4 regions of the Neorhizobium tomejilense genome follow, and region 1 is predicted to be linked to each of the others. Evidence: predicted binding sites of a transcription regulator. Region 1 holds the regulator's gene; each other region holds the start of a gene.
The links. The regulator PhoB, encoded in region 1, activates phosphate uptake and scavenging genes when phosphate is short. The targets are predictions, from matches to a motif close to TGTCATNNANCTGTCAT.
Positions count from the first base shown of each region.

Region 1 (7,285 bases):
CAAGCGTCAATCCGAATTCCAAGGGAGAAATCCATGAAGAAGTATCTAGGAAGCTGCGCTGTAGCCGCAATTTTGCTGGCCACCGCAGGCGTCGCAACGGCTCGCGATCAGGTTCAGGTTGCCGGTTCCTCCACCGTTCTTCCCTATGCGAAGATCGTTGCAGAAGCTTTCGGCGAAGCCTTCCCGAAGTTCAAGACCCCGATCGTCGAGTCGGGCGGCTCGGGCGCGGGCCTCAAGGAATTCTGCAAGGGCGTCGGCGAAGCCACGATCGACATTGCTAATTCTTCGCGTCCGATCAACAAGAGCGAACTGGAAGCCTGCAAGGCAGCCGGCGTGACTGACGTCCAGGAAATTCGCATCGGTTACGATGGTATCGTCTTCGCGGCCGCCAGCAGCAACGGCGACATGAAGATCGAGCCGAAGGACTTCTACAAGGCTCTTGCCGCTGAAGTGGTTGTTGACGGAAAGCTCGTCGCCAACCCTTACAAGAACTGGTCGGAGATCAACCCGACTCTGCCGAAGGGCCCGATCGCTGCCTATATTCCGGGTACGAAGCACGGTACGCGCGAAGTCTTCGAAGAGAAGGTATTGTCAGAAGGCTGCAAGGAAGTTGGTGCCGCGGAAGCCATCAAGAAGCTCGTTCCGGACGCCAAGCAGGCGACCGCCAAGTGCGTCGCTGTTCGCAAGGACGGCGTTGCTGTGGACATCGACGGCGACTATACCGAGACGCTCGCTCGTATCGCCGCCAACAAGACTGGCGTCGGTGTATTCGGCCTCGCCTTCTACGAAAACAATGCCGATAAGCTGAAAGTCGCCACCGTCAACGGCATCAAGCCGACCGCGGCTGTGATTGCTGACGGTACCTATCCCGTCTCCCGCCCGCTGTTCTTCTACGTCAAGAAGGCTCACCTGGGTGTTGTTCCGGGCCTCAAGGAATACGTCGAGTTCTTCACCTCTGATGACATGATCGGTCCTGACTCGCCGCTCGTCGAGTACGGCCTCGTTGCCGCTCCGGAAGCGCAGCGCGTGCAGCTCCGCAAGGACTTTGCCGCTGGCAAGACCATGTAATTGAAAGACCGGCGCCGCTTTTGAAGCGGCGCCGTTTTCTCTCCGACCGAGGGCTTTTGCCTTGGTGGGGAATCGTCGGTTTTGTGGCGATGGTGTTGCGCGAGGCGCGACGGCGATGCGATTGGTTCCGATGAACGGAGCTGGGCGGTGATGGGTTGCCGCCGAAGGCGGTACGCCGGGGGATTATGATGAACACATCACTAATATTGTTGATTTTGGCGATAATCGGCATAGCCGGTTACGTCGCCGGTGCCCGGTATGCAATGGCACTGGTCGGAGGTATTTCCTCCAAACTTCATTCGCGGCCTGGATATTACGGTTCTTTTGTCGCCGTCTGGGCGATCTTGCCGGCCGTCGTCATTCTTTTTGTCTGGCTGGTCGCCAGCCCCATGTATATCAGCTCCTCGGTGCGCGGTGCGTTTCCCGAAGAGGTGAAAACTCAATCGCAGGCCGAGCAGGGCCTGAGCTACGGCATGATCACCTCGATTGCCCGCGGCATGAATGCGCTGACCGGCGATGAGATCGCCCGCATCGAAAATAATCCGGTGGAGCTTCGTGCTGCGCTTGGCGCCAAGGGCGTTCCGCTTGCGGGTGATCCGCAGCCCTTCATGGTCAAGGCCGCTGCCGAACTGAACAGGATGACCTTCGTCAGCCGTGTCCTCATGACGATCCTCGTTCTGGGGGCTTCCATCGGCGGCGCCCTCTTTGCTTACCGCCAGATCGCACCGCGCTTCCGTGCCCGCAACCGGGTGGAAAAAGTGATCCTCGGCAGCCTCGTCGTCGCTTCTTCGATCGCCATTCTGACCACGGTCGGCATCGTCGCATCGATGCTGACGGAAGCCGCCCACTTCTTCACCGCCATTCCCGCCTGGGAATTCTTCTTCGGCACGGTATGGGATCCGCGTTTTGCGGCTGCGGGTTCGGGTGGCTCCGAAGGTCAGTTCGGCCTCATTCCGCTGCTGCTCGGCACGCTCTATATCGGTTTCGTCGCGATGCTCTTCGCGGTTCCGATCGGCCTCTTTTCGGCAATCTACATGTCGGAATACGCCTCGCCGAAGGTCCGCTCGGTCGCCAAGCCGCTGCTCGAAGTGCTCGCCGGCATTCCGACCATCGTCTACGGCTTCTTCGCATTGACGACAGTCGGTCCGTTCCTTCGCGACATTTCTTCGCAGCTGAACGGCCTCGTCACCGGCGATTATGCCAACTTCATCCAGGCACAGAGCGTTCTGACGGCCGGTTTCGTCATGGGCATCATGCTGATCCCCTACGTCTCCTCGCTGTCGGACGACATCATCACGGCAGTGCCTCGCGCCCTGCGTGACGGTTCGCTCGGTCTCGGCGCCACCCGTTCGGAAACCATCAAGAAGGTCGTCCTGCCGGCCGCTCTGCCGGGCATCGTCGGCGCGCTCCTGATGACCGCCTCGCGCGCCGTCGGCGAAACCATGATCGTCGTGCTTGCGGCCGGTGTCGCCGCCCGCCTGCAGATCAATCCGTTCGAGCCGATGACGACCGTGACCGTGAAGATCGTCAACCAGCTGACGGGTGACCTTGAGTTCACCTCGCCGCAGACCCTGGTTGCCTTCGCGCTGGGCATCACGCTGTTCGCAATCACGCTTTGCCTCAACATCTACGCGCTCTATATCGTGCGCAAATACCGGGAGCAGTACGAATGACCGATGTGGTTTCTCCCGCCGCCGGCATCCCCAAGGCCAAGTCCGTCCGTCGCGATATCGGCATCAAGCGCCGTTACGCTGCCGAGCGTCGCTTCCGCGCCTATGGCATCGCCGCGCTTTCCTTCGGCATCATCTTCCTGATGCTTCTCCTGTGGTCGGTAGTCTCCAAGGGTTACACCGCGTTCCAGCAGACCATGATCACCATGCCGGTCGAGTTTTCGCAGCAGATCATCGACCCGCAGAACGAACGGGCCACCAACCCGCAGAAGCTGATGACGGCAAACTATCCGGTCGTCGCCCGCAACGCGCTCGCCAAGCTGCTCAACGTCAGCGTGGACGACCGCGTCGCAGCCCGCGCAGTCAACCAGATGCTGTCGGATGGTGTCCGCGTTCAGCTGCGTGACCTGGTGGTCGCCAATCCGGCGATCATCGGCACGACGCAGACGGTAAGACTGCTCGCTTCCGGCGATATCGACTCGGCCTACAAGGGCCAGATCGACCTCAACGTCGGCCAGGAGAACCGCAAGATCAACGACCAGCAGCTCGGCTGGATGACGCAGCTCTCCGACAGCGGAGCGCTTGCCAAGCATTTCAACGGCGGCATTTTTGTCAACGGCGCATCGAGCCGTCCGGAAGCGGCCGGCGTCGGCGTCGCGCTCATCGGCTCGTTCTACATGATGCTGATCGTGCTTGTCCTGGCGCTGCCGATCGGCGTCGCCGCCTCGATCTATCTCGAGGAGTTCGCCCCGAAGAACAAGTTCACCGACCTGATCGAGGTGAATATCAACAATCTCGCGGCCGTTCCCTCGATCGTCTACGGTCTTCTCGGTCTGGCGGTCTTCGTCAACTTCATGGGTCTGCCGCGTTCCGCCTCCTTCGTCGGCGGTCTGGTGCTCACCCTCATGACGCTGCCGACGATCATCATCGCGACCCGCGCGGCACTGAAGGCCGTGCCGCCATCGATCCGGGCGGCCGCCCTCGGGCTCGGCGCATCGAAGATGCAGACGATCTTCCACCATGTCCTGCCGCTTGCCATGCCGGGCATCCTGACCGGCACCATCATCGGCCTGGCCCACGCACTCGGCGAAACCGCGCCGCTGCTCCTGATCGGCATGGTGGCCTTCGTCGCCAACTATCCGACCACGCCGCTCGACCCGTCGACGGCGCTGCCGGTCCAGATCTACATGTGGGCGAACGAAGCGGAGCGCGCGTTCGTCGAGCGTACCTCGGGAGCAATCATCATCCTGCTCCTGTTCCTCATCCTAATGAATGTTGGCGCAATTCTCTTGCGGCGTCGCTTCGAGCGGCGCTGGTAGAAGGAGTATGACAATGAATATGATGTCAGAATCGGCAGTAGAAAAGGCGCTGGACCAAAAGATGAGCGATGCTTCCCACAAGATGATCGGCAAGGACGTTTCGGTTTACTACGGCGAAAAGCGTGCGCTTTTCGACGTGAACCTCAACGTCCGCGAAAACACTGTGACGGCTCTCATCGGTCCTTCCGGCTGCGGCAAGTCCACCTTCCTGCGCTGCCTCAACCGCATGAACGACACGATCGAGAATTGCCGCGTCACCGGCAAGATCACCCTCGACACGGACGATATCTACGACAATAACATCGACGTCGTGGAACTTCGCGCCCGCGTCGGCATGGTGTTCCAGAAGCCGAACCCGTTCCCGAAGACCATCTACGAGAACATTTCCTACGGTCCGCGCATCCACGGCCTTTCCAAGAACAAGGCCGACATGGACCAGATCGTCGAGGCGAGCCTGCAGCGCGCCGGCCTCTGGGGCGAAGTCAAGGATCGCCTGCACGAATCCGGCACCGGCCTCTCCGGCGGCCAGCAGCAGCGTCTGTGCATCGCCCGTGCGATCGCCGTGTCGCCGGAAGTCATCCTCATGGACGAACCCTGCTCGGCTCTCGACCCGATCGCCACCGCCAAAGTCGAAGAACTCATCCATGAACTGCGTGCCAACTACACGATCGTGATCGTGACGCACTCGATGCAGCAGGCTGCCCGCGTGTCGCAGCGCACCGCCATGTTCCATCTCGGCCAGCTCGTCGAGGAGAACGACACCGACAAGATGTTCACCAATCCCGACGATCAGCGCACCCAGGATTACATCATGGGCCGCTTCGGCTGATCCAGCCGATTGTGCCGCCTGAAAATCAATTTTGAGGACTAGAAGATGGCATCGACCCATATCCTGTCGGCTTATGACGACGAACTGAAATACCTGAGCCGCCGCATCTCCGAAATGGGCGGCCTCGCCGAGCAGATGTGCTCGGACGCCGTGCGGGCGCTGGTCAATTCCGACGCCGCACTCGCGCAGAAGGTCATCTCCGACGACGTGATCCTCGATCACGCCGAGCGCGAGATCGGCGACAAGGCGATCATCACGATCGCCCGCCGCCAGCCGGTTGCGGCCGACCTTCGCGAGATCGTCGGTTCGCTGCGCATCGCCTCCGATCTCGAGCGCGTCGGCGACCTTGGCAAGAACACCGCCAAGCGCGTTATCGCGGTTCAGGGCACCGGCGTTCCGCGCAAGCTCGCCCGCGGCCTCGAACATCTCTCCGATCTCGCCCTCGTGCAGCTCAAGGACGTCCTCGACGTCTATGCGACGCGTTCGGCGGAAAAGGCCGAGGCGATCCGTAGCCGCGACGAGGAAATCGACGCGATGTACACCTCGCTGTTCCGCGAGCTCCTCACCTACATGATGGAGGATCCGCGCAACATCACCACCTGCACGCATCTTCTGTTCTGCGCCAAGAACATCGAGCGTATCGGCGACCACGCCACCAATATCGCCGAGACCATCTACTACATGACGACGGGCGCCCAGCCGGAAGGCGATCGTCCGAAGGACGACTCGTCGAACACGCTCGGCGCGATCACTGAATAGAACTGACGGAGCAGGCCAAGAATGCTGCCGAAAATCGCTGTCGTAGAAGACGAAGAAGCGCTGAGCGTGCTTCTTCGTTACAATCTGGAAGCCGAGGGTTATGAGGTCGATACCGTTTTGCGGGGCGACGAAGCCGAAATTCGGCTTCAGGAGCGAGTACCGGACCTTCTGATCCTGGACTGGATGCTGCCCGGCGTTTCCGGCATCGAACTCTGCCGCCGGCTGCGCATGCGCCCGGAAACCGAGCGCCTGCCGATCATCATGCTGACGGCCCGCGGCGAGGAGAGCGAACGTGTCCGCGGCCTCGCCACCGGCGCCGACGACTATGTGGTAAAACCCTTCTCGACGCCGGAACTGATGGCCCGCGTCAAGGCCATGCTGCGCCGGGCCCGGCCCGAGGTGCTCTCCAGCGTTCTCCGCTGCGGCGATATCGAGCTCGATCGGGAAACCCATCGCGTTCACCGCAAGAGCCGCGAAGTGCGCCTTGGCCCGACCGAATTCCGCCTGCTCGAATTCCTGATGGCAGCGCCAGGGCGGGTCTTTTCCCGCTCGCAGCTTCTGGACGGCGTCTGGGGCCACGACATCTATGTCGACGAGCGTACCGTCGACGTCCATGTGGGAAGACTTCGCAAGGCACTCAACTTCTCCAACATGCAGGATGTCATCCGCACCGTCCGCGGTGCCGGATACTCCATGGAAACATAGTTGGTGGCCACGAGATGAGCGCGCGGGTCCTGTTGGTCGACGACGACGAGTCGTTCCGTCTGATATTGCAGAAAGCCCTCGTGGCCGACAGCTTCGTCGTATCGATGCTGGCAAGTGGAGCCGAGATCTCAGATCGCCTGAAAGCCGTTCCGCCGGATATCCTGGTCATGAGTTCGGATCTTCCGGGCGTGCGAGGTCTCGAGGTCTGCCGCGAGGTGCGTCTCGACCCTGTCCTGTCGCGCCTTCCGATCATCCTCCTCGTGCCGTCGGGTGGCGAAGGCCTTCACATTATCGCGCTGGCGGCAGGTGCCGACGATTGCCTGATGAAGCCATTTTCCCCGGTCGAGCTCGTCGTCCGTGTGAAGAACCTGCTGAGGCGCGTCAATCCCGCCCTCCTGGACCACATGCTCAAGGTCGGCGATCTCACGCTCGACCGGGAAGCCCATCGAGTTCACCGGCAGAAACGCGAGGTCAAGCTCGGGCCGAAGGAGTTCAAGCTCCTTGAATTCCTGATGCGGACACCGGGCAAGGTCTATTCCCGCTCGGAGCTCAAGGCATCCCTATGGGGCGACGACACGACCGTCGATGAGCGCGCGATCGACGTCCATATAGGCCGGCTTCGCAAAGTCATCAGCCTTGGCAAGTCCGACAACGTGATCCGGACCGTGCGCGGCGCCGGATACGCATTGGGCGATTTCTGACGCCTTCTCGTTGGACTTGAGTCCAACCTTTATCCTGACCGTCTCATTGCGACCCGGCGGACCATTGCCATGGAGGCTGGCGAAGCAGCATTCGGCGTCTATTGAAACTATGCAGCGCCTTTTATCAACGCCTCCGCCGTACCTTGCGGGTCGACCGCAATCACCTTCAGATATGCCTTTGCCGGTTGGTCCGGTTCGGATCGACCTTGTTCCCAGTCGCGCAACGTGCCGAGC
Region 1 is NZ_CAXUSO020000001.1:1,178,800-1,186,084, forward strand. Features, by position in the region: gene ACSQ3G_RS06140 (substrate-binding domain-containing protein) at 34-1,068, shown strand; gene pstC (phosphate ABC transporter permease subunit PstC) at 1,257-2,741, shown strand; gene pstA (phosphate ABC transporter permease PstA) at 2,738-4,057, shown strand; gene pstB (phosphate ABC transporter ATP-binding protein PstB) at 4,071-4,886, shown strand; gene phoU (phosphate signaling complex protein PhoU) at 4,932-5,645, shown strand; gene phoB (phosphate regulon transcriptional regulator PhoB) at 5,667-6,350, shown strand; gene ACSQ3G_RS06170 (winged helix-turn-helix domain-containing protein) at 6,365-7,051, shown strand; gene ACSQ3G_RS06175 (helix-turn-helix domain-containing protein) at 7,159-7,285, opposite strand, start outside.

Region 2 (7,285 bases), 1.1 Mb from region 1:
GGCAATGACCTGTGATTTCAAGCCGGGTTTTCGGCTTCTCGACGATTTTCCTGAAATGACGGTTATTATCCAGCCGTTAGTTCAGACCGTAAGGCGCTCGCGCGCTGCCCGGTATTCGTTTTCCAGACGGTCGACGAGTTCGGCGACCGGAACCACCGCCTTGACCGCGCCGACGCCCTGGCCCGCCCCCCAGATCTCCTTCCAGGCCTTCGGCCCGCTGACCGCCTGGTCGAAATCCATCTTGGACGGATCGGCGACCGGAAGGGCGCCCGGGTCCATGCCGGTGGCGGTGATCGAACCCTTGAGGTAGTTGCCGTGGATGCCTGTGAAATAGTTGGAGTAGACGACGTCGGCAGCATTCGAGTCGACGATCATCTGCTTGTAGCCATCGACGGCGCGCGCCTCCTTCGTGGCGATGAAGGGCGAGCCGATATAGGCCATGTCGGCGCCCATGGCTTGGGCGGCAAGGATGCCGCCGCCGGTGGCGATCGCGCCGGCGAGCAGAAGCGGCCCGTCGAACCATTCCCGGATTTCCTGCATCAGCGCGAAAGGCGACAGCGTGCCGGCATGCCCGCCGGCGCCGGCCGCGACCGCGATCAGCCCGTCGGCGCCCTTGCGGATCGCCGAATTGGCGTGGCGATTGTTGATGATGTCGTGCAGTACGACGCCGCCATAGGAGTGTACGGCGGCATTCACCTCTGGCACGGCGCCGAGCGAGGAGATGACGATCGGCACCTTGTATTTCACGCACATCATCAGGTCGTGCTCCAGGCGCTTGTTGGAGGTATGGACGATCTGGTTGACGGCAAAGGGAGCGGCAGGCCTCTCGGGGTTGGCGGCGTTATAGGTGGCGAGATCCTCGGTGATCATGGCCAGCCACTCGTCGAGCTGGCTTTCCGGCCGCGCATTGAGCGCCGGGAAGGCGCCGACGACGCCGGCCTTGCATTGCGCCAGTGTCAGTTCCGGATGAGAAATGATGAACAGCGGCGACGCGACCACGGGCAGGCGGAGCCTGCCCTTGAGGACTGCTGGAAGCATGGATCAAAAACCTCCCGATTGACCTTTACGCAAACGTAAATCCGTCTACCAGATCGCGGCAGCCTCGAAAAGCCGGTGGAAAGATTTTCGAAGCAGATCTCCGCAACGCCCGGCAGGGGCTCCCGACATATCCTGTCCTTATTTTTCGCCATGGTGCAGTCGAAGGCGGTGCTTGCAGTTCCGCGGCGGAGGGGTTACCGAAACGTAAACTCCCGCGCGGTGGGAATGACGATGAAGAAGGACCGGCAGTGAGCGGTTTGGAAACGGCCATCAGAAACGCACTGGATCGCTCGAACCGGGCGGACCGGGAGATCAGGGCGCGTATTTATCAGTCGGCGCGCCAGGCACTGGACGCTGGCCTTCGCAAGCAAGGCGTTACCGACCGGTTGATCATCATGCAGCAGCATGAACTCCTGGAGCGGAAGATCCACGAGATCGAAATGGCGGAAGTCGAGCGCCTGGTTGAACCCGCGCCGGGACCCGCCGTGGAGCTCGAACCGGAACTGCCATACGCCGCGGAACCCATGGCGGTGGAGTCTCCGGTCATGCCGGCCAGCCCGCGGTCGGAGGCGACGCCACGGCCGGCGGCACCTTCACCTGTCGCGCCGTCCATCGATACCGTTTCGGGTGAGGCGCGCGCTCCATCTGCTGCTGCGATGTCCTCCGGCGATCTTGGCGGCGTCAGCCCCGCGCGTGGCGAGCGGATCGAAGCCGAGCCATCCCAACCGGAACCTCCGGCGAAAGCCGCAAAGCCGGGCAAGCCGAACAGGAACGCCCGCCCGTCCACCGATAGCGGGCTGGACGTTCCCCCGGAACGGGCGGCCAAACCGCGAAAGCGTCGAGGTTTCCTGTCGCATCTCCTGACCTGGGTCATCACCCTTGGCGTGGTCGGCGGCGCCTGCTGGTGGTTCTATCAATCCGGTCTGGTGCAGTCGATTGTCGAGGAGGCGATGAAGTCGGCCGACCGCTCGGTCGCCAGCCAGGCGGCGGGAGGCCCGGTCGCCTTCGATCCACGCCGCGGTTTTTCCGACGAGTGGGTGGAAATCTTCGTGCCCGCCAAGGCGGCGGAAATGAAAGCCGGCGGCCAGGCGAAAGTCGAGGCGGTGGCCGCATCGGAAGGGCAGGCCGTGCGCATCGCATCGGCAACGTCAGGCGACGGCGGCGATGTCTCGGTCGAAGTGCCACCGGAAGTGCTGCGCGAAATGGCCGGCAAGAGTTCGACGGTGGCCCTGACCCTGCAGTCGGGGCAGAACAGTTCCGTGCAGCTGTCGGTGCGCTGCGATTTCGGAAGCCTCGGCAACTGCAGTCGTCATCGCTTCACGGCAACGCAGGAGAAGCTGGAGGCGCTCTTCCGGGTGACCTTCGAGCGGTCGCTTGCCCCCAACCGGCCCGGCCGCCTGATCTTCAACAGCGGTATCGACGGCGCGGACCGGGCAGTGCTGCTCTATTCGGTGCGCATCCTGCCCGGCCAATGACCCTTTATCTCAAGAACTTCGGGCCGAAACCGAAGATCTTGTCGTCGATCTCGCCGATGGCGTCCTTGTCCTTGCCCTCATAGTCGAGCGACAGCAGGATATGGCGAATGACGTTGAGGCGGGCGCGGCGCTTGTCGTTGGCCCGCACGACCGCCCATGGCGTCTCCTTGTTGTGGGTCCTTTCGAGCATCGCGTCGCGCTTCCCGGTGTAGTCGTCCCACTTGTTGAACGCGGCGATATCCATCGGCGACAGTTTCCAGATCTTGAGCGGGTCGTGCCGCCGGTCATGGAAACGCTTGAGCTGCATCTCGCGGCCGATATCCAGCCAGAACTTGAAGAAGATGATGCCTTCGTCGGAAATCGTGTCCTCGAAGCGCGGAACCGCTTTCATGAAATCCTTGTACTGTTCCGGCGTGCAGAAGCCCATCACCGGCTCGACTCCGGCCCGGTTGTACCAGGAGCGGTCGAACAGCACGATCTCGCCCGAGGTCGGGAAATGCGAGATGTAGCGCTGGAAATACCACTGGCCGGCCTCGGTCTCCGTCGGCTTGTTGAGCGCCACCACGCGGGCCGAACGCGGATTGAGGTAGGCATTGATCGAAAAGATCGTGCCGCCCTTGCCGGCCGCGTCGCGGCCCTCGAACAGCGCCATCATCCGCTTGCCGGTCGCCTTCAGCCAGAACTGCACCTTGACGAGTTCGACCTGCAGCTTTTCGAGCTGCTTTGCGTATTTGTCCTTGTCGAGCTTGTCGTCATGGGGATATCCGCCGGAGCCAAGGGCATGCTCCTCGATCCAGGCCGGCAGTACCGGGTCGTCGATATCGAACTGCTTGAGCTTGCCGTTGATGTCGATGCTGACTGCCCGGCTTTCGGTTTTATCCGCCATGATAGTGCTTCCTCCGATCGATCCGCCGTACGGGGCGGTAGCCGATATGTAACGCAAGTTCGAAATTCCGCTACTCTCCGGATAACGCCAATTTTCCAATATCCCAACGGAAGCGATGTATATCTGTCATGCAAGGGATATATGAGCGCGTGTTCAACCTGTGAAAGCTGCGAGTCTGCCTGTGGAGTCGGTACTGGAGAAATGGCGTCGGGGTCTGGGCACGCTCGTTGCGAGGGCCCGCCAGGAACGCGCTCTGTTGCTGCTTCTGACCCTGCTGGCGATGATCGCGTACCTGATCGGCATGGACTGGGTGGGCGTGTTGGTGGGCTGGCTGCTCCTGGTTCTGGTCGTTGTCGGCCGCAAGCCTGTCGTCCTTCCGCCGCCGGCCCCGGAGATGGTCGAGGAAGAGCGGCCGGGCTTCCAGCCGTTACCCCAGGTGGCGGCAACGCTCGGTGCCTTGGATATTCCGGCTTTCGTGCTCGGCGAGGACGTCACCGTCCTCTATCAGAACAAGGCTGCCGAAAGGGCTTTTGGAATTCTTTCTCCAGGTTCGCACCTTTCGGCACGGCTGCGGTCCCCCGGCATTCTCGACATGGTGCGGGAAACCATCGCGACCGACGAACCCAACCAGATCGAGCATTCCGAGCGGTTGCCTTCCGAGCGCGTCTATACCCTGCGCATCGCGCCGATCGATCTCGGCCAGCCGATCCAGCAAAATCCTGAAGGGGTGGCGCAGAAGCTATATCTCCTCTCCTTCAGGGACATTTCGGAATTGCGCCGCATCGATCGGATGCGTTCGGATTTCGTCGCCAATGCCAGCCATGAGCTGCGCACCCCACTTGCCTCGCTGCGAGGCTTCATCGAGACCCTGCAGGGGCCGGCGCGCTCCGACCCTGCCGCGCACGAGCGGTTCCTCGCCATCATGTTTGACCAGGCGACGCGCATGAGCCGTCTTGTCGACGATCTCATGTCGCTGTCGCGTCTGGAGCTCAAATCCCATATCGCACCGGACCAGACGATCGACCTGAAGCCGCTGATCGGTCATGTGCGGGACGCGCTGGTGCCGCTCGCCGACGACCTCGGGGTGGAAATCCGCACGCATCTGCCGGAAGGCAAGGTGGAAGTGCTGGGCGACCGCGACGAGCTCGTCCAGGTTTTCGAAAACCTGATCGAGAACGCCTGCAAATACGGCCAGGAAGGCAAGTTCGTCGACGTTTACCTCAGGAACGGCGCTTCCGATCCGGTGGAAGTGACCGTTGTTGACCAGGGGCCGGGCATTCCGGCCGAGCACGTTCCGAGGCTGACCGAGCGCTTCTACAGGGTCAGCGTGGCCGACAGCCGTTCCAAGAAAGGCACGGGCCTCGGCCTTGCAATCGTCAAGCACATCCTGACCCGCCACAGAGCCCGCCTGATCGTGAAGTCGGAAGTCGGCAAGGGAAGCGAGTTCACCGTCAGGTTCTGACAAAAGAGAGTGCTATCGACGTCCCATGTCTGGCGCCCCGGAAGGTGCTCGCTTTTCCAGCAGGCAGGATGTCATCCGCACCGTCCGCGGCGCGGATTATTCGATGGAATCTTGAGGACGCGGCGTCAGGCCGCTTCGGTCTGCCGTTGCCATTCCGGCAGCGGAAAGATGCGGTCATAGGCCCAGTTGAAAACGAAGGCATAGACCACGTAGAAGACCGCGAACGACACGTCCATCGTCAACGCATGGACGAGGCTGATGCCGAGATACCAGGCGATCAGCGGCAGAAGCGCAATCAGCAGACCAAGTTCGAACAGCACCGCATGCGCCACACGTATTGGGGTGTTTTTCTGCGTGCCGCCGGTAAAGCGCTGCATCAGGTGGTCGAAGCCGAGATTGTAGAGATAGTTCCAGCCGGTGGCGATCGTCGCACTGCCGATGCCGACCACGCCGATATCGGCGGCCGGCATGCCGAAGGCGAAGGAGCCGAGCGGTGTGATGAGAGCGAGCCCGATCAGTTCGAAGCTGATGGCATGGCGGATACGGTCGCGAGTCGAGCGCATGATGACCTCCTGGGTGCTTTCCGGGTCGTCCCGGAGTTTTTGCCCGAATGGGGGAGGTCGTCCTCGCCGTCTTGCAGATAGGTCGAATGCCGATCCGGAGCAAGGCTTGGCCGGCATATCTGCCATGCGCAACAAAAAAGCGGGCCTGAGCCCGCCTTCGATCTTGTCCTCGTGTCGCGCCGCCGCTCAGACCCGAGCAGCAACCTTGCGGCGCTCGTTGACCGGCTGGTAGGCGAGCTTTGCATGATAGCCGCAATAGGGCGATGCATCCGGGGATTCACAGCCGCAGAAGTGGAAGTCGTCCTTGAGCGGATCCCCGACCGGCCACTTGCAGGTGCGCTCGGTAAGCTCGGTCAATGCCAGGCGACGGGAGATCGGCACCACCACGTTGGAGGCGGGACGATATTCCATCTCCTGATAGGGTTCGATTTCGACCTCTTCCTTGACCATCGTCGCGCCGACGGCGCGGGTAACGGTCCGGGTCGTGACGCGCGATGCATAATTCGGAGCCCGCGGCGCCGATGTCGTGCGCTTGGCCGCAGCTGAACGGCCCGTCGCTACCGTGCCGCCGGCTTTCGCCCGGCCCGGCAGGCTGAGACGGTGCACCTTGCCGATAACGGCATTTCGGCTTACGCCTCCAAGTTGCGCTGCGATCTGGCTGGCGCTGAGGCCCTCCGACCATAATCTTTTGAGCTTCTCGACACGCTCGTCTGTCCAGTTCATGCCCGTTCTCCGCCTTTGAACGTTGCTGGCATGCAGAATCCTTCCACCTTTGCTGCGAAATTCATTTCGCAGCACCCACTATATCTATGCTTGAGGTGACTAGTTCCGCCGCATGCAGTCTAGTAATTGATCTTTAACCTAGTGTGAGGCTGACTCCGTGGCAAGAGTCGGGGGAATCTGCGGGAATCGATTTCGTGGTTTTCCCCAACTTGCTGTCCGGGAGAGTCATTTTTGTCACATTGGCTGGCGCCTGCCGCTTTCCGGCCCGGGCCGGCCCAAAACGCCGAGCTTTGTTGACATTGATGGCCTAAACCCCGATAGTGCCCCCGCCGCCCAGTGGGCGGCATTTTTGATTTTTTCGGCCCCTTCCATGGGCCTTTCTGGATTGCCTAGAGGAGTGATGTCGCCATGGCTGAAGCCGCGCTTTTCGACACTTTTGCCCGGGCTCCGCTGCGTTTCGAGCGCGGCGAGGGCGTATGGCTTGTGACGGAAAGTGGGGAGCGATATCTCGATTTCGGCTCCGGCGTCGCCGTCAATTCGCTTGGTCACGGCCACCCGCACCTCGTCGGCGCGCTGAAGGCGCAGGCTGACAAGGTCTGGCACACGTCCAACATCTTCGAACAGCCGGGCCAGGAGACGCTGTCGCGTCGTCTCGCCGACAATTCTTTCGCGGATAAGGTGTTCTTCACCAATTCCGGCGCCGAGGCGCTCGAATGTGCCATCAAGACCGCGCGCCGCTATCAGTTCGTGAAGGGTCATCCGGAGCGTTTCCATATCATTACCTTTGAAGGCGCCTTCCACGGCCGTACGCTGGCGACCATCGCTGCCGGCGGCCAAGCGAAGTATCTCGAAGGTTTCGGCCCGAAGGTCGAAGGCTTCGATCAGGTGCCGTTCGGCGACATGGATGCTCTGAAGGCTGCGATCACCGATGCGACCGCGGCTATTCTGATCGAGCCGATCCAGGGCGAGGGCGGTGTCCGGCCGGTTCCGAAGGAATTCCTCCAGGCGTTGCGCCAGGTCTGCGACGACAACGGCCTGCTGCTGATCTTCGACGAGGTGCAGACCGGCGTCGGCCGTTCCGGCAGGCTGTTCGCCTATGAATGGGCGGGCGTGGCGCCGGACATCATGGCGCTTGCCA
Region 2 is NZ_CAXUSO020000001.1:106,261-113,545, forward strand. Features, by position in the region: gene ACSQ3G_RS00550 (NAD(P)H-dependent flavin oxidoreductase) at 82-1,038, opposite strand; gene ACSQ3G_RS00555 (hypothetical protein) at 1,287-2,513, shown strand; gene ppk2 (polyphosphate kinase 2) at 2,518-3,399, opposite strand; gene phoR (phosphate regulon sensor histidine kinase PhoR) at 3,680-4,861, shown strand; gene ACSQ3G_RS00570 (PACE efflux transporter) at 4,987-5,424, opposite strand; gene ACSQ3G_RS00575 (GcrA family cell cycle regulator) at 5,611-6,147, opposite strand; gene ACSQ3G_RS00580 (aspartate aminotransferase family protein) at 6,556-7,285, shown strand, end outside.
Region 2: a site for PhoB is predicted at 3,524-3,540, ahead of ppk2 (polyphosphate kinase 2). Genes of this name have one in related genera too.

Region 3 (7,285 bases), on a different contig from region 1:
CGCGGAAATCCTGGCGCTGTACCACTATACCTTTCACACCCTGATCTGCGTCACCGATGGTGCGGTGACCCAGCTGGTGGACTTTCAGCCGGTCACCTGCTCGGCCGGATCCCTCCTCGTGCTCAGGCCAGGGCAGGTTCACAGCTTTGGCAGTGATGAAGGGTGGGATGGATGGATGGTGCTGTTCCGGGCCGAATTCCTGCCATCAGAAGCGCAGACGACTGCCGATCTGTTGCCGGCTCTCGGTCTGGACCGGCTGCCGGATCATTTGTCGCTGTCGACCGCGGACTTTCATGCCGTCAGCGAGATCATCACCAGGATGCAGCTGGATGCGGCGATCGACGCGATGGCCAAGGATGTCCACGCCCTGCTGCGATACCAGCTTTGCGCACTGCTTTTACGCCTGACGATTCTGCAGGACCGGCAGGTGGGCGGTGCCGACGCGCGGAGCTTGGCTGTGCAGCGCTTCGCCAAGTTTCGCCGGCTGGTCGAGCAGAACTATGCTGGTTGGCATCAGGTATCCGCCTATGCGTCGGCTCTGGGCTGTACGGAGAAAAGCCTGACGCGAGCGGCGTTGGAGGCCACCGGCCAGAACGCCAAGAGCGTCATCACGGCTCGTATTGCCCTCGAGGCAAAACGACTCCTCGTTCACACCGACCGGCCCATTTACCTTATCGCCGAGGGCCTGGGCTTCGAGGAAGCAACCAACTTCGCCAAGTTCTTCAAGCGTGAAACGGACCGCACCCCGATTGGCTTTCGCCGGCAATACAAGGGCTAGTTATGGCTACCTTTCGGCTCCAGTAAGGGTGGCCAATATTGAAGGCGGTTCTGTCGCTGTGGCCGCCTGTTTTTCCGCGAGCAGTTCGTCAAGGATACCGTTCAGCGTGGCCAGTGGCGTACCGGTGGCGGGAAGCTGGTGGACGCTGGTGCCATCGATGTAGAGCAGCGTCGGATATGAAGATACCCGCAGGGCGCGGGTCAAGGCGAAGTCCGCTTCAGCCTGAGCTTGTGCTGCGCCACCGGTAAGCGACTGTAATACCTTGCCCTTATCGAGACCATTGCAGTGTCGACTTTCGCTAGCCTGCCTTCAAAGCTCTCTTTGGCCTGCTAGAAAATCAGAGGCAGAAGGCTCTCGCCAGCAGCGCTTTCAGTCGGCAAGGGTAGCGGCACTATTCGGCGCTAGACATCCGCTGGGATGCAGCAGGCGAGCGCGCTCGAACGTAAGTTCTCAGCTGAGAACTCACGTTGACAGGATCAGCAACCCAACGGCGCGGCGATGTAACCACCTTTTTCTCAATGGGCAGACGCAACGGCCTGCTCGTCGATATTTGCGCGGGCGTAGATCTTTCGGGCGATGGCCGCGAGCACGAGCAGCGTCACCATCCCAACTAGGCAACAGCTGGCAAAGCCTGTTGAGAACGACTGGCGGGCCGCTTCAAGCCAGGCCGGCACGACGTTCTCTTGAAGCGCTCTTGCGGTTTCGACAGCGCCACCAATCGTCGTTTTCACCGCTGCACTCTCAGTGGCATCGAGGCCTCCAACATTCACCCCGTCCATCAGCATGCGATAGATCAAGGTGCCGAGGCTGCCGAGCAATGCGATGCCGAGCGCGCCTCCGAATTCGGCACTTGTCTCCGAAATCGCCGAGGCGGAGCCCGACTTTTCCGGCGGCGCGCTTCCGACGATCAGGCCGGTTGTCGTCAGCACGACCGGCACGAAACCGACTGCGATCACCATGGTTGCGCCGAGAACCCCGAACAGGCTTTCGCAATAGGCGGCGATCGACATCAGAAACATGCCCGCGGAGTTTATCACCAAGCCCAGCAATACGGTACGGACCGGGCCGAAACGGTTGGTGAACCGATAGGCTTGCAAGGACATGACTGTGAAGACGATCGACGAGGGAACCGACCAGAGAGCCGCTTCGAGCGGTGTGAGGGCAAGCACGAACTGGAGGAACAGGTTCTGGTAGAGAAAGACGCCGAACACGAAGAACATCCCCGCAAGGTTTACCAGAAGCGAGGCCGTGAAGGCGGGCAGAGCAAAGAGCTTCAGATCGATCAGGGGATCCGGCAGGGTTTTCTGACGGCGCACGAACAGCCAGCCGACAATGAGCCCGCCGCCGATGGGCAGCAGATGACGAGTGTCAAAACCGTCTGCCGCCACATGCTTGAAGCCGTAGATGATGGGCAGCACGGTCGCGAGCGACAGCAGTACGCTCAGGAGGTCAAGCCTGGCGCCGTCCGCGCTCTTGTATTCCGGCAGCAGGATGGGAGCAGCAATCAGCAGGATGAGCATGACCGGGATGTTGATGAGAAATACCGCGCCCCAGTGGAAATATTGCAGCAGAAAGCCGCCCAGGAGCGGCCCGATCAGGCCACCGAGGGCAAAAGCCGTGCCCCAAATGCCGATGGCGCGGTTACGCTCCGCCTCGTTGCTGAACAGGTTGACGATCAACGACAAAGTTGAGGGTGCGATCGTCGCTCCGGCGATGCCGAGAAGCGCCCGCGACACGATGAGCTGTTGCGCGGTGGTAGAAAAGGCCGCGAGCGCCGAGGCGACGCCGAAGGCGGCTGCTCCGATCAGCAGCACGCGGCGGCGACCGATCCGATCTCCCAGCGTGCCCATCGTAACCAGAAAGCCGGCAACCATGAAGCCGTAGATGTCGTTGATCCAGAGGAGTTCGGAGGCCGACGGGTTGAGATCTGCGACGATCGCGGGAATGGCCAGGAACAGGATGGACAGATCCATCGAATAGATGAGGCAGGCAATCGAGAGCACGCAGACCCCGATCCACTCCCTGCGTCCGGCAAGGTTCTGGCCTGCTTTGGCACTTCCGGTATGCATGGAACTCCTCCTATAGCGGCGGCGGCAATGTGGCGCGCCAGATGATAAATGGCAACGCTCCAACCTTGTCGCGCCCGGTTGGAGATGCCCCGATCCAGCCAGATGCGGTCACGACGGGGCGGACGGCAGGATTTTCAGGTGAACCAATTCACTCCTTGAATGTTGACATGCGGGTCAGAAAAACGAGGAGGTCGGCATGCTTGACGTGCAAAAGGCCAGGCATCAGACAGTCAAAGTAGATGGGGTAGACCTGTTCTATCGCGAGGCGGGGCGCCGCGATGCGCCCGGCGTGTTGCTGCTCCATGGCCAACCCAGCTCATCCTACAGTTTTCGAGACGTCATCAGCCCCTTGGCGAGCGTAGCGCGGGTCGTTGCGCCCGATCTGCCCGGCTTCGGTTTCACGGAGGCACCTAAAGACTATGAGTACACGTTCGACGCCATGGCGCGGACGGTCGATGCCTTGACGAGGGAGATCGGGCTGGAGCGGTTCTTCCTCTACATCCACGATTTTGGAGCGCCGGTCGCCTACTATCTGGCGCTGGCACGACCCGACCGCGTGCTTGGGCTCATCATTCAGAACGGCAATGCCCATGAGGAAGGCCTCGGTCCAGTTTGGGACGCCAGCAAAGCCTATTGGGCGGAACCCACCCTGGAGAACCGCGCGAACCTGCCCGAATGGCTGAATTTCGAAGGGGTGCGGCACACATATGTCGGCGACATCCCGGATAGGCTCAAACCGCAGTTCGCGCCGGAAGGCTGGCATCTCGACTGGGAACGGATGAGCCGGCCCGGACTGGTCGAAATACAGTTTCGCATCTTCAGCGACTATGGCCGCTACGTCGCCCGCTTTCCGGAGATTTCGGCCTACCACCGCGATCATCAGCCGCCGGCGCTGCTAATCTGGGGGCGGCACGACCCGTATTTCGAGCTTGATGAGGTACTGGCTTATGCCCGCGAACTCGACCGGTTGGATATGCACATTTACGACGGGGCGCATCTTCTGCTTGAGACGCATCATCAGGAATGCGCCGCTCTTATGTGCGAGTTCATCGTAAATTCACAGAGCGCAATGCCCAAATCGACATAGCCCCACCGAGATCAAGATGGGTTCGAACCGGCCGGTTTTCGATCTTTTTCGCCCACTGGCGCACCCAGGACGGTGGCTGAGGCGGTGTTCGGCATAGGCAGCTGCATCGAGAATTTGCTTACCTCGCGGTAGGCTCCGCCCTCCCCCTGAAGTTCGCTTCCTTGACGGCCTCGCGCGCAGCGGTAACACTTGTGGTTTCGCCAGGCTCCAAAAAGATTTGGAGCCCCTGAGACAAGAGATGGACGGCGCGGCGATGCCTGTCGCATACCTGTAATAGTGTAACCTTAGGTTAGAACGGCTCCAGACTTGGGGCAAATCCTAACTTAGAGGCGAGCCAATGAACGAGCACACTTCCCAGAAGATATTCCCGACGACTCAGCTTGAAGACGCGGATGGTGATGGCCACAACACGAGCGTCAACCCGACCATGGGTGAAATCATCGGCAAGCGTTTCTCGCGCCGGAATTTTCTGCAGGGTTCGCTCGCCGTCTCGGCTATCGCGGCCACGGTCAGCCCCGTCGCCCTGATGAGCGCCGACGAGGCCCGTGCCCAGGACAAGAGCGGGTCCGCCTTCAAGTTCACCGAAGTGGAAGCCGGCGTTGATGCCAGCCACCACGTGGCCGATGGTTATGACGCCGACATCCTTCTGCGCTGGGGCGATGCCGTCCTGCCCGGCGCGCCGAAATTCGATCCGACCAAGCAGACGGCCGATGCGCAGAGCAAGCAGTTCGGCTACAACAACGACTATGTCGGCTACATTCCGCTCGAAGGTTCGAGCGAGCACGGCCTGCTCGTCGTCAATCACGAATACACCAACCCGCACCTGATGTTCCCAGGCCTCGTCAAGGTCGTGGATGGCAAGATCAAGCAGGGCACGCTCAGCAAGGAGCAGGTGGATGTCGAAATGGCGGCCCATGGCGGCACCATCGTCGAAATCCGCAAGGCCGGCGGCAAGTGGCAGGTCGTCACCGACGGCAAATACAATCGCCGTATCACTGCCAACACGCCGATGGAAATTACCGGCCCGGCCGCCGGCAACGACCGCCTGAAAACCAATGTCGATGCGACTGGCACGCGCGCCATCGGCACGATCAACAACTGCGCCGGCGGCGTCACGCCGTGGGGCACCTACGTCATGGCGGAAGAGAATTTCCATGGCTATTTCTCCGGTAAGCTGCCGGAAGGCCACAAAGAGGCCGCCAACTACAAGCGTTACGGCGTTCCGGAAGGCAGCTACGAGTGGGCCAATTTCTACGACCGCTACGATCTCGCCAAGGAGCCGAACGAGCCGAACCGCTTCGGCTGGATCGTCGAGGTTGATGTCATGGACCCGGCCTCCACGCCGAAAAAGCGCACCGCGCTCGGCCGGACCAAGCACGAGGGCGCCGAATCGATCGTCGCGAAGAACGGCAAGGTCGTCTTCTATCTCGGCGACGACGAACGGTTCGACTATGTCTACAAGTTCGTGACTGAAGGCACGTTCAAGCCGAACGACCGCGCGGCCAACATGAACCTGCTCGACAACGGAACGCTTTACGTCGCCAAGTTCAATGAGGACGGCACCATGCAGTGGCTGCCGATGGTCCACGGCCAGGGACCGCTGACCGCCGCCAACGGATTTAACAGCCAGGCGGACGTGTTGATCGAATGTCGGCGCGCGGGCGACGTGCTCGGTGCCACGAAAATGGACCGGCCGGAGGACGTCCAGCCGAACGGCGTCAACGGCAAGGTCTACGTGATGCTGACCAACAACACCCGCCGCAAGGCCGACCAGGTCAATGCCGCCAATCCGCGCGCAGAAAACGCCTTTGGCCACATCATCGAGATTGCCGAAAACGACGGCGATTTCACCGCGACCTCCGGCAAGTGGGAAGTGCTTCTGAAGTGCGGCGATCCTTCCGTTGCGGCGGTCGGCGCGACCTTCTCCACCGAGACCACCAAGAATGGCTGGTTCGGCATGCCGGATAACTGCGCCGTCGATTCCGCCGGCCGGCTCTGGGTCTCGACCGACGGCAACAACAACAAGGCGACCGGCCGAACGGACGGTCTCTGGGCCGTCGATACGGAAGGTGAAGCCCGCGCCACGTCCAAGCTCTTCTTCCGCGTTCCCGTCGGTGCTGAGATGTGCGGCCCGCTCTTCACACCAGATGACCAAACGGCTTTCGTCGCCGTCCAGCATCCGGCCGATGGCGGCGAGGACTGGCCTGGCCATGGCCGTCCGTCCTACTACGAGGACCTTTCCACCCGCTGGCCGGACTTCAAGCCCGACATGCCAGTGCGACCTGCAGTCGTTGCGATCACCAAGGTGGGCGGCGGCAAGATTGCCGTCTGACACTATCAACGCGGCGTCAGCCGCAACGAGGGCGGCAGCGAGGCTGCCGCCCGGCTGTGAATGCCGGCCGGGGCGGGTGCATCACCCCGGCTCGCAGCAGACGGAGGTTATCCGCCTTACGAAGCTAGAGAGTTCATCCGCGGTAATCCAAAGGGGTCAGGACAAAATTGAAATCGGAGCGCCAGATCGTCGCTTCATCGGTCCGCTCGAAGGGAGCGATCAGGCTGTCTTTCACCCCAAAGACCGCGTCCGACTCCAGATAAGGATCGTCGCCGACAAACGTGTGGGTGACGAGCTTCTGGTATCCCTCCGCAGTGATCAGATAATGGGTATGGGCAGGGCGATATGGGTGGCGGCCCAGCGATCTCAACATCTGGCCGACCGGGCCGTCATCGGGGATCGGGTAGGAAACCGGCTTGATGCCGACGAAACTATAGGCGCCGTCGGCGCCCGTCACGAAAACCCCGCGATTATTCCATTTCGGCTGAATGTCCGGCTGCTGGACGTCGTAGAACCCATCGGAATTGTCCGACCAGACATCGATCCGCGCACCCTCGACAGGGTGGCCGTCAAGATCCAGCACGCAGCCGATGAAAAGACAACTCTCGCCCCTGCCGTCCAGAGAGATCGTCTCTCCCATCTGGCGCACTGGCGCTCCTTCGACGTGAAACGGCCCGAATACAGTGTTTTCGGTTGCCCCTTCCGGCCGGCGATTGTTGATGGCGTCGACCAGCATGGAAAAACCCAAGGCGTCGCTCAGCAGGATGAATTCCTGCCGCTCGTCGTGACAAAGATGGCCTGTCCGGGTGAGGAAGCTGATTGCCGTCTCCCACTCCTGCTGGGTAAGGCTGACATCCTTTGCAAAGGCATGCAAATGCGTGACAAGCGACGCCATGACCTCGGCCAGTCGTGGCGCTATATCCTGGGCCGTGCGTGCGTTGACCGCTTCTGCGGATTTTTCCTCGCTGAAATATCGAGACATTGAAACTCCTCCGAATGCGTTATTGCGGCCGCACGCC
Region 3 is NZ_CAXUSO020000002.1:675,352-682,636, reverse strand. Features, by position in the region: gene ACSQ3G_RS25930 (AraC family transcriptional regulator) at 1-778, shown strand, start outside; gene ACSQ3G_RS25925 (hypothetical protein) at 785-982, opposite strand; gene ACSQ3G_RS25920 (MFS transporter) at 1,294-2,847, opposite strand; gene ACSQ3G_RS25915 (alpha/beta fold hydrolase) at 3,044-3,934, shown strand; gene ACSQ3G_RS25910 (PhoX family protein) at 4,272-6,266, shown strand; gene ACSQ3G_RS25905 (dioxygenase family protein) at 6,400-7,248, opposite strand; gene ACSQ3G_RS25900 (maleylacetate reductase) at 7,268-7,285, opposite strand, start outside.
Region 3: a site for PhoB is predicted at 4,193-4,209, ahead of ACSQ3G_RS25910 (PhoX family protein). Genes of this name have one in related genera too.

Region 4 (7,285 bases), 3.4 Mb from region 1:
TGATCGTTCCTCAATACTGGACGCGGCGTTCGACGAAGCGGAACTGGACGAAGGTCAGCAACATCACGATCAACATCAGCAATACCGACTGCGCCGAGGACGAACCGATGTTGAGACCAACGTAGCCGTCCTGATAGACCTTGTAGACGAGCGTGGTCGTCGCCTGGGCGGGCCCGCCGCCCGTCGTGGCATCGACGATCGGGAAGGTATCGAACATCGTGTAGTTCACGTTGATGATGAACAGGAAAAACGTCGTCGGCGACAGAAGCGGCAGAGAGATGGTGAAGAAACGCCTCACCGGGCCCGAACCGTCGATGGCGGCAGCCTCGATCAGCGACTGTGGCACCGACTGCAACCCGGCCAGGAAGAAAAGGAAGTTGTAGGAGATCTGCTTCCAGGCTGCCGCGATGATGATCAGGATCATGGCATGCGTGCCATTGAGATCATGGTCCCAGCGAATGCCCAGGCGCTCCAGGAAGAAGGGCAGCAGGCCAGTGGATGTATTGAAGAGAAACCACCACAGGACCCCCGCCACGACAGGTGCGACGGCGTAAGGCCAGACAAGCAGGGTGGTATAGACTTTTGCGGACCGCGCCAGGCGATCGACCGCGGCCGCGAATGCGAGGCCGAGCATCATCGAAAGAACGGTGACGGATACCGCGAATACGGCGGTGCGCCAGAGCGCATCCAGATAATTTGGGTCCGCAAACAACTGCCGATAGTGGGTCAACCCTACGAAAACGGTCGAGAAGCCAAACGGGTCCTCCCGCTCGAAGGAGGATTTCACTGCCTGCGCTGCAGGCCAGATGAAGAAGACGAGCGTGATAGCGAGCTGGGGCGCGAGCAGCAGATAGGGCAGCAGGCGGTTGTTGAAGGTTGTTCTTTTGGTATCCACCGGTCCCTCACCACAACGTAACAAGCAAGCAAGGGAGGGCCGGCGACAGCCGGTCCTCCCCGCAGCGATCTGAACAATCAGTTCGAGTTGGCAGCCTCGAATTCACGTAGAAGCGCATTGCCGCGCTGCACCGCGCTGTCGAGCGACTGCTTGGCGTCCTTCTTGTTGGCGAGGAGTGCCTGGAACTCTTCGTCGACAATGGTGCGGACCTGGGTGAAGTTGCCGAACCGCACGCCCTTCGAATTTTCCGAGGGAGTACCGCGGGTGATCTGCTTGATGGCGATGTCGGAACCCGGGTTCTTTGCGTAGTAGCCCTGCTTCTGGCCGAGATCGTACGCCGCATTGGTGATCGGCAGGTAGCCGGTGAACTGGTGCCAATCGGCCTGGACTTCCGGCTTGGAAAGATAGCTGAAGAACTTGGCTACGCCCTTGTAGGTCGCCTTTTCCTTGCCGTTCAGCACCCAGAGGGTGGCGCCGCCGATGATGGAGTTCTTCGGCTCCTTGATCTCGTCGTCGTAGTAAGGCAGCGGGGCGAAGCCTGGTGTGAAGGTCTTGGCGTTGTTGATGACGCCTGCGCGACCTGCGGAGGAGTTCATCGTGATGGCGCATTCCTGGGAATAGAACATGGTCGCCGCCTGGTCGCCACCGACCGGACCGCCATACTTGAACAGGCCTTCGTCCTGCCACTTCTTCAGGTTTGCCCAGTGCTTGGTCTGCAGAGGACCGTTGAAGCTGAATTCAGACTTCACACCGCCGAAACCGTTCTGCAGAGTGCCGAAAGGCTTGTCATGCAGCGCCGAAAGGTTTTCGGTCTGGACCCAGGTGATCCAGGCCGAGGTGAGGCCGCACTTGGCAGCGCCGGAGGAAACGATCTTCCTCGAGAATTCCTCGACTTCCTTCCAGGTCTTCGGGGCAACCTCAGGATCAAGGCCGGCCTTTTTGAAGACGTCCTTGTTATAGTACATGATCGGCGTGGAGGAATTGAAGGGCAGCGACAGGATGTTGCCCTGGGTATCGGAATAGTAACCGGTGACCGGAGACAGGAATGTCTTCGTGTCGAAGGGTTCGCCTTCATCGGCCATCAGCTTGTAGACCGGGTAGACGGCGCCCTTGGCGGCCATCATCGTGCCGGTACCAACTTCGAAGACCTGAACGATGGCGGGCTGCTGGCCGGCACGGAACGCGGCGATCGCGGCGGTCAACGTTTCCGGATAACTTCCCTTGTAGACCGGAACGACCTTGTAGTCGCTCTGGCTCTCGTTGAACTTCTGAGCGATCTCTTCGAGCTTCTTACCGAGCTCGCCGCCCATGGCATGCCACCAGGTGACCTCGGTCGCAGCAAGCGACGAGGTCGCGGACAGTGCGACCGCGATCGCGGCCATCGAAAGCTTTTTGAACATTTTAAGGTCCTCTCCACCTTTGTTGGGGTGAGGACCGCAATAGGGCCAGGCTGTGACAGGCCCTTAACAGTTTTATGTCAGGAATATTACATTGCACACCTATGCAATAATTTCACATCAGCGTCAGAAAGCGTTCGCAAAATGCCGCGGCAGACGGCCGGGAAGCACCGCGATCACGTCGTAACGCCGAGACAATCTGGCGGCATCCTGTCGCTTTGAAAGCCAGACATCGCTTGCTGCGCGAATTCGGCTCTGAGTGACGTAACCGACGGCGTCAATCGCCTCCTGTTCGCCGACCCGCGCCTTGACCTCGACAAAGGCCACCAGATCGCCTTTGCGGACGATCAGATCGATCTCCCCGAGCTTGGTACGGTAACGGATCGCCAGAACTCGATAGCCCTTGACCAGGAGATAAAGCGCAGCGAGATATTCCGAGACATGGCCCCATCGCTGAGCCTTTTGCCGCTGAGCTTTCTGCCGCTCGACCTTGCGGCGCCTTAAGCCTGGGTCAATCTCCGCCACCCGCCTCGCCTTTCAGGTTCAGAAGCCGCTGATAAAGATCCTTGCGCGGAAGTCCGGTGACGCGGGCAGCTTCGGCGGCAGCCTTGGCGGCTGGCATGGAGGTTGAAAGCTCGCGCAGCAGCGCGTCCACCTCGATTTCTCCGGGCGGTTCCTCAGCTTCAGGCGGCGCCAGGAGCAGCACGATCTCGCCCTTCACGACGCGGTCGTCATTGTAATAGGCGGCAAGCTCCTCCAACGTGCCGCGGCGAAACTCCTCGAACGTCTTCGTCAATTCGCGGCAGACCGCAGCGCGTCGGCCCGCCCCGAGCACTTCGGCGGCAGCGCCAAGCGTTGCGCCGATGCGATGCGGCGATTCAAAGAAGATCAAAGTCGCCGGCACTTTCGAAAGCTCGGCCAGCCGGTCCCGCCGGCCCTTGTCCTTGACCGGCAGGAAGCCGGCAAACAGGAACGCATCGGACGGCATGCCGGAGCCGACGAGGGCTGCAAGCGGCGCCGAGGCGCCGGGGATCGGCACGACCTTATGGCCGGCCTCGATCGCCATCTGACCGAGCCGGTAACCGGGATCGGAGACGAGCGGCGTGCCGGCATCGGAGACCAGCGCCACCGATTTCCCCTCCTGCAGCGCCGCGATGAGCTTCGGCCCGACCTCGTCGGAATTATGCTCGTGATAGGCGTAGGGACGGTTGACGATGCCGTAGCGGTCGAGCAGCACGCGGGTCACCCGGGTATCCTCGCATGCGAGCACATCGGCACCTGAGAGCGTTTCGAGCGCCCGCAGCGTGATGTCGCCGAGATTGCCGATCGGGGTTGCGACCAGATAAAGCGCCGGCTCCAGCGGTCGCGCGGGCACGAAAGTATTGGCGACGCGATAGCCGCGCTGGCTGCTCTTCGGTTCATCGGTCAAGGGGTATCACGCGCAGATGGATGGTCATGAGCCTTTATGGGCAAGCCGGCCGGCTTCGGCAAGTAACGGGCAAGCTGTTGAGAACGCATATTTTCTGTGTGCAGTGCGTGAGACAGATGTGAAATGACTTGCTAACGCCTTGTTCACCTCTTGCTTTTCGAACGGGTTGTCTGCCATTTTGCCGGTCCACATCATCCGGCTGGTCCAAAGCCGGCAGAATATCAGGGGTCCGGCCCTGCCGGATCGCCACGGTCGAAAGCGATTGCGTCCATGCGTATTACTCTTGAGCGGTCCAACCTTCTGAAGTCGCTGAACCACGTGCATCGCGTGGTGGAGCGGCGGAACACGATCCCGATCCTTTCCAACGTGCTGATGCGCGCGTCCGGCGCCAGCCTCGACCTGAAGGCGACCGACCTCGATCTCGAAATCACCGAGGTCCTGCCGGCCATGGTCGAGACTGCCGGAGCCACGACGGTGCCGGCGCACCTGCTTTATGAAATCGTCCGCAAGCTGCCGGACGGTTCCGAGGTGCTGCTCGCCACCAACCCGGACGGCGGCTCGATGACAGTGCAATCCGGCCGCTCGAAGTTCTCTCTGCAGTGCCTGCCGGAATCGGACTTCCCGGACCTTACCGCCGGCAGCTTCACGCATACGTTCAAGCTGAAGGCGACCGATCTGAAAATGCTGATCGACCGCACCCAGTTCGCGATCTCCACCGAGGAGACCCGCTATTACCTGAACGGCATCTTCTTCCACACGATCGAAGCCGACGGGGACCTGAAGCTTCGCGCGGTCGCGACCGACGGTCACCGTCTGGCGCGCGCCGATGTGCAGGCACCGTCGGGCTCGGAAGGAATGCCGGGCATCATCATTCCCCGCAAGACGGTCGGCGAGCTGCAGAAACTGGTCGACGATCCGGAGGCGGCTGTCACGATCGAGGTTTCGGACGCCAAGATCCGCGTCACAATGGGCTCGGTGGTGATGACCTCGAAGCTGATCGACGGCACTTTCCCGGATTACCAGCGGGTCATCCCGACCGGCAACGACAAGGAAATGCGCGTCGATTGCCAGAGCTTTACCAGGGCCGTCGACCGCGTCTCGACCATTTCTTCCGAGCGCGGCCGCGCCGTAAAACTGTCGCTGACCGACGGCCAGCTGATGCTGACCGTCAACAATCCGGATTCCGGCAGCGCCACGGAAGAGGTTGCGGTCGGTTACGACAACGACCCGATGGAAATCGGCTTCAACGCCAAATACCTGCTCGACATTACCGCCCAGCTTTCGGGCGACGACGCGATCTTCATGCTGGCGGATGCCGGTTCCCCGACACTGGTGCGCGACACGGCGGGCGACGACGCGCTCTATGTGCTGATGCCGATGCGCGTTTAAATCATGAAGGCGGCCGGAAACCCCGGCCGCCTTTTTCATACGGGTTTCCCAAGTGCGACATTTTTCCTTGCTTTTGCGGCATTGGGGTTCCACATGGGGCAAAATGGGAGAGGATAAGAAAATGGAACTGCGCTTGAAGGAGCGGCTCGGCCGCAAGTTCGATGATGAGATCCGGTTCTTCAAGGGCTGGATCGATGGCCCGAAACGGGTCGGCGCGATCTGCCCCACCTCTTCCGTTACCGCCAAACGCATGGCAAGCGTCATCGACACGGCCTCGGGCCTGCCCGTCCTGGAACTCGGACCCGGCACCGGCATCATTACCAAGGCGATCCTGAAGCACGGCGTCTCGCCGGAAAACCTGGTCTCCATCGAATATTCGACCGATTTCTTCCAGCATCTCGTCCGCACCTATCCCGGGGTCAAGTTCGTCAACGGCGACGCTTTCGATCTCAACCGCACGCTCGGTGCCTTGAAGGACAAGACCTTCGACAGCGTTATTTCGGCAATCCCGCTTTTGAGCTTCCCGATGGAGCGCCGCATCGCGCTGCTCGAAGACCTGCTCAACCGCATCCCGGCCGGCCGGCCGGTGATGCAGATCACCTACGGTCCCGTCTCGCCGATCATCGCCCAACCCGACCGTTACCGGATCAAGCACTACGATTTCGTCGTCAGGAACATCCCGCCGGCGCAGCTCTGGACCTATAGCCGCGGCTGACCATGACGTTCGGCCTCTACATCACTCATCCGCAGGTCCGGATCGATCCCAACGTTCCAGTGCCCCGTTGGGGGCTTTCGGATGTCGGCGCCGCCCGCGCCCGCGAGGCCGCCAAATCCGATTGGGCGAGGAAATTGGGCCGGATCGTCTCCAGCGACGAGGTGAAGGCGATCGAGACTGCGGAAATCCTTGGCCTCGCCTCGGGCATTTCGATCGAGATCGCGGAAGATACCCACGAGAACGACCGGTCGGCGACGGGCTTTCTGCCGCCGCCGCAGTTCGAGGATGCGGCCAACTGGTTCTTCGCCCACCCGGAAGAGAGCTTCAAAGGCTGGGAGCGCGCCGTGGACGCCCAGAGACGCATCGTTTCGGCGGTCGCCAGAATTCTCGCCGATCACGATCCAAGCGTGCCGATCGCCTTCGTCGGCCATGGCGGTGTTGGAACGCTGTTGAAATGCCACCTCACCGGCTCGCCGATCGCCCGCGACCGGGACCAGCCGGGTGGCGGCGGAAATCTCTTCTGCTTCACCCTTGCGGATCGGACGCTCTCATGCGACTGGACGCCCATCGAAAAATGGGAAGGGTTCCAGGCATGAACGCTCGTGATCGCCTCATCGTAGGCCTCGATATTCCGACCATCGGCGAAGCCGAAAAGATGGTCGCCACGCTCGGTGACACCGTTTCCTTCTATAAGATCGGCTATCAGCTCGTATTCGCCGGCGGTCTCGAACTTGCACGCGATCTCGCAAAGGATGGCAAAAAAGTCTTCCTCGACATGAAGCTGCTCGACATCGACAACACGGTCGCGAAGGGCGTCGAGAACATCGTCAAGATGGGCATGACCATGCTCACCCTGCACGCCTATCCGAAGGCGATGCGCGCCGCGGTCGAGGCAGCAAAAGGTTCCGACCTCTGCCTGCTCGCGGTTACCGTCCTGACCTCGATGGACGAGACGGACCTCGTCGATGCCGGTTACGAATACGATCCGCATACGCTGGTTCTGCGACGTTCCGAACAGGCGCTGGTCGCTGGCATGGGCGGCATCGTCTGCTCGGCAGAGGAATCGGCTGCGGTGCGCAAGATCGTCGGCCCCGACATGGCGATCATTACGCCGGGCATCCGCCCTGCGGGCTCGGAAGCGGGCGACCAAAAGCGGGTCATGACGCCTTCGGACGCATTGCGGGCAGGGTCGAGCCACCTCGTCGTCGCCCGCCCGATCGTCAAGGCGCCGGATCCGAAGGCTGCGGCACAGGCAATTCTCGCCGAGATGCAGGGCGTGCTCTGACGACTATTCGTTGCCGGAGACGATTCTCCCTGCCGTGATCCGAGATGAGTTCCGGCGGACCGCAGGATAGGCGCAAAGCCCGTCATATTGACTCGCCCCGGAATTTGCCTGAAGTCATCGCAACCGAAAACACGCTGGAGGAAATACCATGGCCAAGGGATATTGGGTTGCCCGC
Region 4 is NZ_CAXUSO020000001.1:4,567,377-4,574,661, reverse strand. Features, by position in the region: gene ugpE (sn-glycerol-3-phosphate ABC transporter permease UgpE) at 1-1, opposite strand, end outside; gene ugpA (sn-glycerol-3-phosphate ABC transporter permease UgpA) at 11-895, opposite strand; gene ugpB (sn-glycerol-3-phosphate ABC transporter substrate-binding protein UgpB) at 973-2,295, opposite strand; gene ACSQ3G_RS22575 (YraN family protein) at 2,419-2,817, opposite strand; gene rsmI (16S rRNA (cytidine(1402)-2'-O)-methyltransferase) at 2,804-3,721, opposite strand; gene dnaN (DNA polymerase III subunit beta) at 3,992-5,110, shown strand; gene pmtA (phospholipid N-methyltransferase PmtA) at 5,232-5,825, shown strand; gene ACSQ3G_RS22555 (histidine phosphatase family protein) at 5,828-6,421, shown strand; gene pyrF (orotidine-5'-phosphate decarboxylase) at 6,418-7,110, shown strand; gene ACSQ3G_RS22545 (DUF1330 domain-containing protein) at 7,259-7,285, shown strand, end outside.
Region 4: a site for PhoB is predicted at 2,359-2,375, ahead of ugpB (sn-glycerol-3-phosphate ABC transporter substrate-binding protein UgpB). Genes of this name have one in related genera too.